2 regions of the Streptomyces sp. NPDC001393 genome follow, and region 1 is predicted to be linked to the other one. Evidence: riboswitches for the same ligand, from Rfam matches in the RefSeq annotation. Region 1 holds a riboswitch; the other holds the start of a gene.
The links. Region 1 has a riboswitch for cyclic di-AMP ahead of ACWC2T_RS32665 (transglycosylase family protein). Riboswitches for the same ligand answer to the same signal wherever they lie in the genome.
Positions count from the first base shown of each region.

Region 1 (4,206 bases):
GGTCCAGGGCGTCACGGTTGGAGCCCAGGTTCGGGGCGAAGCCGCCCTCGTCGCCGAGGCCGGTCGCCAGGCCCTTGGACTTCAGGACCTTCTTCAGGGTGTGGTAGACCTCGGCGCCCCAGCGCAGGGCCTCGGAGAAGGACTCCGCGCCGATCGGGGCGATCATGAACTCCTGGATGTCCACGTTGGAGTCCGCGTGCGAGCCGCCGTTGAGGATGTTCATCATCGGCACCGGCAGCAGGTGCGCGTTCGGGCCGCCCAGGTAGCGGAAGAGGGGGAGGTCGGACGCCTCGGAGGCGGCGTGGGCGACGGCGAGGGAGACGCCGAGGATGGCGTTGGCGCCGAGGGAGCCCTTGTTGTCGGTGGCGTCCAGGTCGAACATGGCCTGGTCGATCAGGCGCTGCTCGGTCGCGTCGTAGCCGACCAGCTCCGGGCCGATCTGCTCGATGACGGCGAGGACGGCCTTCTCGACGCCCTTGCCCAGGTAGCGGTTGGGGTCACCGTCGCGCAGCTCGATGGCCTCGAAGGCGCCGGTGGAGGCGCCGGACGGGACGGCGGCACGACCCGTGCTGCCGTCGTCGAGGCCGACCTCGACCTCGACCGTGGGGTTGCCTCGGGAGTCCAGGATTTCCCGGGCTACGACGACGTCGATGGACGGCACGAGCATCTCCTTCTTGGATGTGACGCTGGAAGTGCGGGGCTGTGTGCCTTACGGCTGTGCCTTGCGCCTAGAGCCTAACCGTCCCGGGGGCGCCGGCCACCGACCGACCGTCCCGTGGACGGGGAGGACACGCAGACGGTACCCATTGTTCACTAGCGGAACAAAGGGTGGGTGTACGGGGCACGAAGAAAAGGGGCCGGAGGCACTCGGGAAAGGAGGCCGAGGCGTCCAGGAGTGGGGGCGGAAAAAGACCCCGCCCCGGCGCGTACGGGGGAACACGCGCCGGGGCGGGGAGCCCGTGGGGACGGGGTGGCCCTCACGAGGCCTTCAGTGTGCGGGCCGGGGATGTGAGGGCGCTGTGGGTCCGTTCGGAGCCAGGTGTCACTTCAGGTGCAGCTGCTGGCCCGGGTAGATGAGGTTCGCGTCCTCGACGATGTCCTTGTTCAGCTGGAACAGCTTCTGCCAGCCGCCGGCCACGTGGTGCTTCTCGGCGATGGCGCTGAGGGTGTCGCCCGTGACGACCTTGTACTCGCCGTCGCCCTTCTTGACCTTCTTGCCGGTCGGGGTGGTGACGGTCTTGCTCGCCTTCGGGGCCGTGCGCGTGGTGGAGCGGGTGGCGGCCTGCTGGTCGGTGGAGCGGGTGCTCGTGCTCGGCGCGGACTTCGTCGAGGCGGCCGGGGCGGAGCCGTTGTACGCGGCGGAGGACAGGCCCGTGCCGCACACCGGCCAGGCGCCCTTGCCCTGGCCCGCGAGGACCTTCTCGGCGACGGCTATCTGCTGCGACTTGGTGGCGAGGTCGGCACGCGCGGCGTAGGCGGTGCCGCCGTACGCGGCCCAGGTGGAGTTGGTGAACTGCAGACCGCCGTAGAAGCCGTTGCCGGTGTTGATGGACCAGTTGCCGCCCGACTCGCACTGGGCGACCGCGTCCCACTCGGAGGCGGTGGCGGCGGAGGCGTTGCCGGCCGCCATCAGCGGGGCGGCGACGGCGGCGCCGGTGACACCGGCGAGCGTGATGGCGCGGACGGCCTTGGACGGACGACGGTGCTTGCCCTTGCCGGAAAACAGCATGGATCGATCCCCTCACCGACGCCTGCGAGGTGAGCTGTCGGGTTCGGGCCGGTTGAGTTGCCCGGCCGCACACTCGCTCTCGCGAGGCGCGGCTTCACCCCTAGCCGGTCCAGCGTCAACCGCTGGGCCCGGCGCTTACCTTGGGTCCCCCGCTCCTGCCTACGGCGCTTGACGCGACGACTGTTCCCGGGCAACCCGCTGGCAGGATTCGGCGTTGCGAGTCCCGGGGCTCGTGGTGACGAGCGGTCCTGACCGTAGACATGCGATCGGCGGAATTTCAAAGACGATCAGGGCTTCTGAGACTCATCCCACACTTTCGCCAAACCGGACATCAGCCGCGAAGTGGGGCGTCAACTCCCGCTAGTCGTCGCCGTTTTCGGCATGGATTTTCAGGGTCTGACCGGCGGTGATGTGGTCGGGGTCGGCGCCGATGACCTTCTTGTTGGCCTCATAGAGCGCATGCCACCCGCCGCCGACGCCAAGGGAGTCGGCGATGGAGGCGAGGGAGTCGCCCTCGTGGACGGTGTAGGTGGCCGGTCCGCGGTCGGCATGACGGCCGGAAGAGGCGGAGTTCTGACCGTTTGTCGCGCTTTCGTCCGCGCTGCCGCCGCGGTGACGTCCGCCACTGCTGAGCGCTCCGGTGTCGATCAGGCTCCAAGAACCGGCACTCTGCTGGTAATTGTCCGAGTTGTCGGTACCGGGTTCCGCCGTGGGAGAGCTGTCGCTTCCCTGGGGGCTTCCGCTGTCGCCTGAGCCGGACTTGTCGGTCTTGTCGGGCTTGGGGGTGCTGGTTCCGGTGGAGCCGTCGGCCGTACCCGGAGTCCCGGAGGTGTCCTTGCTCGGGCTCGGGGCCGGCGTGGCGCTCGAGTCACTTGCGTCCGAGGGGGAGCCGGAGGAGTCCGAACCGGAGGCGGGCTGGGAACCGGAACCCGAACCCGAACCGGAGTTGGGCGCGGACGAATCCGGCAGACCGGACGAGTCGGAACCGCCGGCCGAGCCGGACGTGCCGCTCGACCCGTCGCCGTTGCCGGAGCCGCCGACGCCGGTGTCGACGTCGACCGAGGCGGAGCCGGAGGTCAGTCCGGCGGTCAGCGCGCACATGGCCCACGGCTTGGTGCCCTGGTCCGCGAGGATCTTCTCGGCGACGGCTATCTGCTGGGAGCGGCTGGCCTGGTCGGCGCTCTCGGCGTACTGCGTGCCGCCGTACTTGTCCCAGTCGGCCAGCGAGATCTGCAGACCGCCGTAGTAGCCGTTCCCGGTGTCCGCACTCCAGGAACCGCCGCTCTCGCACTCGGCGACCTTGTCCCATGTGGTGCCGTCGGCCGCATTGGCACTGGCGGCGCCGAGCAGCGGGATGGCGATGGCGGAGCCGGTCACGCCGGCCGCGACGAGGAGGGCAGGAGCCTGACGGGGGCGACGGTGACGACCGTTCCCGGAGAGCATGCGGAAGCCTTTCGTGCGACAGCAGGGCCGGCGAGGCGAACTGGTACTCCTCGCCACGCTGATGGGTGAACGTATCGGCAGACGATCACTTGTCACAAGTTAATGCCGCGCAGATCACGTGAAGATCACGGAGTTGAAGGTTTGTCATCTCCCCCTGCCCGGCACCCGATCCTCCCCTCCTGCCCGCTTTGTCACCCGACGGGAACGGCGGTGCCTCACGCCCGGCGCGCGGCGCGGCCGCAACCATGGACCCGACATGACCCCGGGGGGCTTGACGTCCAGGAGGACACGATGGCGCGGCACACCCGGCTGCCCGGCGAGTCCGCGGAGTACCTCGCCGCACGCGAGGAGCTCCGCAACGCCGAGATCGAACTCATGCGCCACCGCGAGCAGGTCGCGGCCCTGCGCAGGGCGCTTCCGCAGGGCGCCGCCGTCGACGACTACGTCTTCCTCGAAGGCCCCGCCGACCTCGACGCGGGCGACACGCCCGTCCGCGAGGTCAGGCTGAGCGAGCTGTTCTCCGGCCCCGGCCGGCCGTTGATCGTCTACCACTTCATGTACGGCAAGCGGCAGACCGACCCGTGTCCGATGTGCACCCTGTGGATCGACGGCTTCAACGGCGTCGCCCACCACGTCGCCCAGAACGCCGACCTCGTCGTCCTCGCGGCCGCCGACCCGCCCGTCCTGCGCCGGCACGCCCGAGGCCGCGGCTGGACCCGGCTGCGGCTGCTGAGTGCCGGGGACAGCACCTTCAAGTACGACCTGGGCAGCGAGGACGAGGACGGGGTGCAGGACTCCACCGTCTCCGTCTTCACCCGGGACCCGGACGGCACGGTCCGCCACTTCTACTCCGCCCACCCGCGCATGGCCGAGGACATCGACCAGCGCGGCATCGACCTGCTCAACCCCGTCTGGCACCTTCTCGACCTGACGCCGGGCGGCCGCGGCGACTGGTTCGCGGGCCTGGACTACTGACCGCCGGTGCCCGCCGGGACCGGGGTGAACTCCACCGGCAGGGTGCGCAGGCCCCGCAT
Region 1 covers NZ_JBSFIH010000041.1:20,327-24,532, reverse strand. The annotation lists gene eno (phosphopyruvate hydratase) at 1-667, opposite strand, end outside; gene ACWC2T_RS32665 (transglycosylase family protein) at 1,043-1,729, opposite strand; cyclic di-AMP (ydaO/yuaA leader) riboswitch at 1,734-1,906, opposite strand; gene ACWC2T_RS32660 (transglycosylase family protein) at 2,090-3,172, opposite strand; gene ACWC2T_RS32655 (DUF899 family protein) at 3,464-4,147, shown strand; gene ACWC2T_RS32650 (cytochrome P450 family protein) at 4,141-4,206, opposite strand, start outside.

Region 2 (4,206 bases), on a different contig from region 1:
TTACTCTTCTTTGTATACGGCGCCCGTGTTAATGCCGAAGACCCGACATGTTTACGGCGTGTTGCGAAGTCCTCACACGCTCGGCGCCTCCGGCAAAACGCAGCCGGTGCGCGGCCGTCACGCGCTCGGTGTGCAGCGCCGTGACCGCCCGCGCGCGCTCACCGTCGCCGCGCGCCACCGCGTCGACGATGGCGCCGTGCTCCGCCCAGTGGTCCACCGGGCTTACCGGCGCCTCCACCGCGTACATCCAGGCGATCTTGTGCCGCAGCTGGGTGAGCATCGCCGTCAGCGACGGGCTGCCGGAGGCCTGGGCGAGCGTCTCGTGGAACCAGCCGCCCAGCGAGCGCAGGTCGCCGCTGTTGCCCGTGCGGGCCCGCTCCTGGCCCAGCCTGACGAGGCCGCGCAGCACCTTCAGATGGGCCTCGGTGCGCCGCTGGGCGGCCCGGGCGGCCCCGAGCGGCTCCAGCAGCATGCGCATCTCCAGCAGGTCGGCGGCCTCCTGCTCGGTCGGCTCGGCCACGCACGCGCCCGCGTGCCGGCGGGTCACCACGAAGCCCTCGGCCTCCAGGGTGCGCAGGGCCTCGCGGACGGGGACGCGCGAGACGCCGTAGCGACGGGCCAGGACTTCCTCGGTCAGCCGGCCGCCGCGCTCGTAGACACCCGCGACGATGTCGTCCCGGATGGCCGTGCACACCGAGTGCGCCGGAATACGCATGACCGACCTCCGCCTTAATCCCCGTGAAACGTCGACGATGGACGCGTGTTCCGTGACTCTATTCCAATGAGCCGGAATTTCCGACGGCGGGCCGGATTCCATGGATATTTTTTGGTCAGCGGGCCGGGCGGGGCCCGCGAAAAACGGCGAAAGCCCCGGCTCGGTGAGCCGGGGCTTCGCGGGCCGTGCGATGCGGCGTCAGACGTTCACGCCGTGCTCGCGGAGGTAGGCGACGGGGTCGACGTCCGAGCCGTAGTCGGGGGTCGTGCGGGCCTCGAAGTGCAGGTGCGGGCCGGTGGTGTTGCCGGTCGCGCCGGACAGGCCGATCTGCTGGCCCGGGGTGACCTGCTGGCCCACCGAGACGCCGATGGACGACAGGTGGCCGTACTGGGTGTACATGCCGTCGGCCATGCGGATCACGATCTGGTTGCCGTACGCGCCGCCCCAGCCGGTGGAGACGACGGTGCCGGAGCCGACCGCGTGGACGGGGGTGCCGGTGGCCGCGTGGAAGTCGATGCCCGTGTGGTGGCCGGAGGACCACAGGGAGCTGCTGGCCTGGTAGCCGGTGGAGACGTAGGAGTCGGCTATCGGGGCGACGAAGGCGTTCAGGCGCTTGCGCTCGGCCTCCCGGGCGGCGCGGGCCCTGGCCTCGCGCTCGTCCTTCGCCTTCTTCGCCGCGGCCTCCTCGGCCGCCTTCTGCTCGGCTGCCTGCTTCTGCGCGGCGGCCTGCGCGGCGATGTGCTCGGCGACGTCGTCGCTCACGGTGAGGACCGGCGTGAGACCGGTCTGCTCCACGGTGTGCTCGGCGGCGAGCGCCGGGGAGGCGGCGAGGGTGCCGACGGCACCGGTGGTGGTGAGGGCCGCGATGCCCGCCGCCTGAGCGGTGGTGCGCTTGACCCGGCCGGGCTTGCGGTGCTTCCCGGTGGCGCACATGAACGCCATGAAGTGGCTGGTCCTTTCCTTCCCTCTCGCCTACCGGGTTAGCTGACGGGTTCGGAGCAGGAAGGTCTCCTACGGACCCCTCGCGGCATGCGCGGGCGCCCGATTCACCCCAGGGACTGCGTGGGTCCCCGGCTCCCCTGGCTCGCGCCGTACGGGGACTCGGCGATGGCTGTCCGGTGCCGCGGATGCAGCGCACTGCCCGACGAACAGCCCGGAAGACGCTACGGAAGCCCGCTTCGGAATCCCAAACCGATCCGGGCGTTTGTAGCGCATCCCACAGGTCAGACGGGCAACCTCCGCCTCAAACCGGGCATCTGGGGAAGGGAGTGGAACAGCGGGGGCCCTGACGGTGCTTAGTCCGTCAGGGCCCCACGCGCGCGTGCCGCTGTCCGGCTACTCGGCCGCCACCACGGTCACTTCACCGATGCCGAGCGCCTCCACGGGCGCCTTGATCTGGGCGGCGTCACCGACGAGGACGGTCACCAGGCGCTCCACCGGGAAGGCGTTCACGACGGCCGCCGTGGCCTCCACCGTGCCCGTCGCCGCGAGCTGCTGATAGAGCGTCGCCTGGAAGTCGTCGGGCAGGTGCTGCTCGACCTGGTCGGCCAGCGTGCTCGCGACGGCCGCCGCCGTCTCGTACTTCAGCGGCGCCACCCCGACGAGGTTCTGCACGGCCACGTCCCGCTCGGCGTCGGTCAGGCCGTCCGCCGCGAGGGTGCGCAGCACCTTCCACAGGTCCTCCAGGGCGGGCCCGGTGTTGGGCGTGTCCACGGAGCCGCTGATGGCGAGCATCGAGGCGCCCGTGCCGTCCGGCGCGGACCTGAGGACCTGGCCGAACGCGCGCACACCGTAGGTGTAGCCCTTCTCCTCGCGCAGGACGCGGTCCAGGCGGGAGGTGAGGGTGCCGCCGAGGCAGTAGGTGCCGAGCACCTGGGCGGGCCACACGCGGTCGTGCCGGTCGGGGCCGACGCGGCCGATGAGCAGCTGGGTCTGCACGGCGCCGGGCCGGTCCACGATGACCACGCGCCCGGTGTCGTCGGCGGTCACCGGCGGCACGGGCCGCGGCTCGCCCGGGGTGCCGGTCCAGGCGCCCAGGGTGCCGGCGAGCAGCGCGTCGAGGTCGACGCCGGTGAGGTCGCCGACCACGACCGCGGTGGCCGTGGCGGGGCGTACGTGCCGGCCGTAGAAGGCGCGTACGGCGGCGGCGTCGATCTTCTCGACCGTCTCCTCGGTGCCCTGGCGCGGGCGCGACATGCGCGAGACCGCCGGGAACAGCTCCTTGGAGAGCTCCTTGGCGGCCCGGCGGGAGGGGTTGGCCAGCTCGTGCGGGATCTCGTCCAGGCGGTTGCGGACGAGGCGCTCGACCTCGCTGTCGGCGAACGCGGGCGCGCGCAGCGCGTCGGCGAGCAGGCCGAGGCCCTTGGCCAGGCGGGAGGCCGGGACCTCAAGGCTGAGCCGGACGCCGGGGTGGTCGGCGTGCGCGTCCAGGGTGGCGCCCGCGCGCTCCAGCTCGGCGGCGAACTCCTCGGCGGAGTGCTTGTCGGTGCCCTCGGAGAAGGCCCGCGCCATGATCGTGGCGACGCCGTCCAGGCCGGCCGGCTCGGCGTCCAGGGGCGCGTCCAGCAGCACCTCGACGGCGACGACCTGCTGGCCGGGGCGGTGGCAGCGCAGCACGGTCAGGCCGTTGTCGAGCGTGCCGCGCTCGGGGGCGGGGAACGCCCACGGCCTGGCCTGGCCTGGCTGCGGCTGGGGGTGGAAGTCCATGGTGGCGAGCTCGGTCACTTGGCCGTCTCCTCGTTCTCGTTACCGGCCTCTACGGTCGCTTCCTGCTCCGGGTCCTCGCCGCGCCCCGCCTCCTCGGTGTGCTCGGCGGACTCGGCGGACAGCGGCTCGTAGACCAGGACCGCGCGGTTGTCGGGGCGCAGGCGGGCCTTGGCGACCTCCTGGACCTCCTCCGCGGTCACCGCCAGGACGCGTTTGACGGCGGTGAGGGCGAGCTGCGGGTCGCCGAACAGGACGGCGTACCGGCACAGTTCGTCGGCGCGGCCGGCGACCGTGCCGAGCCGGTCCAGCCACTCGCGCTCCAACTGGGCCTGGGCGCGCTCCATTTCCTCCGGCGTGGGGCCCTCCTCGGCGAACCGGGCCAGCTCCTCGTCGATGGCGGCCTCGATGACCGGCACCTCCACGTCGCCGGAGGTCTTCACGTCCAGCCAGCCCATGGAGGGCGCGCCGGCCAGGCGCAGCAGGCCGAAGCCGGCGGCGACGGCCGTACGGTCGCGGCGGACCAGCCGGTTGTAGAGGCGGGAGGACTCGCCGCCGCCGAGGACGGTCAGGGCGAGGTCGGCGGCGTCGCACGCGCGCGTGCCGTCGTGCGGGAGCCGGTAGGCGGCCATGAGGGCGCGCGCCGGGACCTCCTCGACGACGACCTCGCGCTTCTGCTCGCCGATGATCTCCGGCAGGGAGCCGTCGCGGGGGGCGGGCTTGCCGTCGTGGGACGGGATCGAGCCGAAGTACTTCTCGATCCAGGCGAGGGTCTGCCGGGGGTCGAT
Region 2 covers NZ_JBSFIH010000036.1:19,991-24,196, forward strand. The annotation lists gene ACWC2T_RS30735 (GntR family transcriptional regulator) at 29-715, opposite strand; gene ACWC2T_RS30740 (M23 family metallopeptidase) at 914-1,657, opposite strand; cyclic di-AMP (ydaO/yuaA leader) riboswitch at 1,670-1,832, opposite strand; gene ACWC2T_RS30745 (M16 family metallopeptidase) at 2,051-3,439, opposite strand; gene ACWC2T_RS30750 (M16 family metallopeptidase) at 3,436-4,206, opposite strand, start outside.
Region 2: another riboswitch for cyclic di-AMP. It lies ahead of ACWC2T_RS30740 (M23 family metallopeptidase); the one in region 1 lies ahead of ACWC2T_RS32665 (transglycosylase family protein).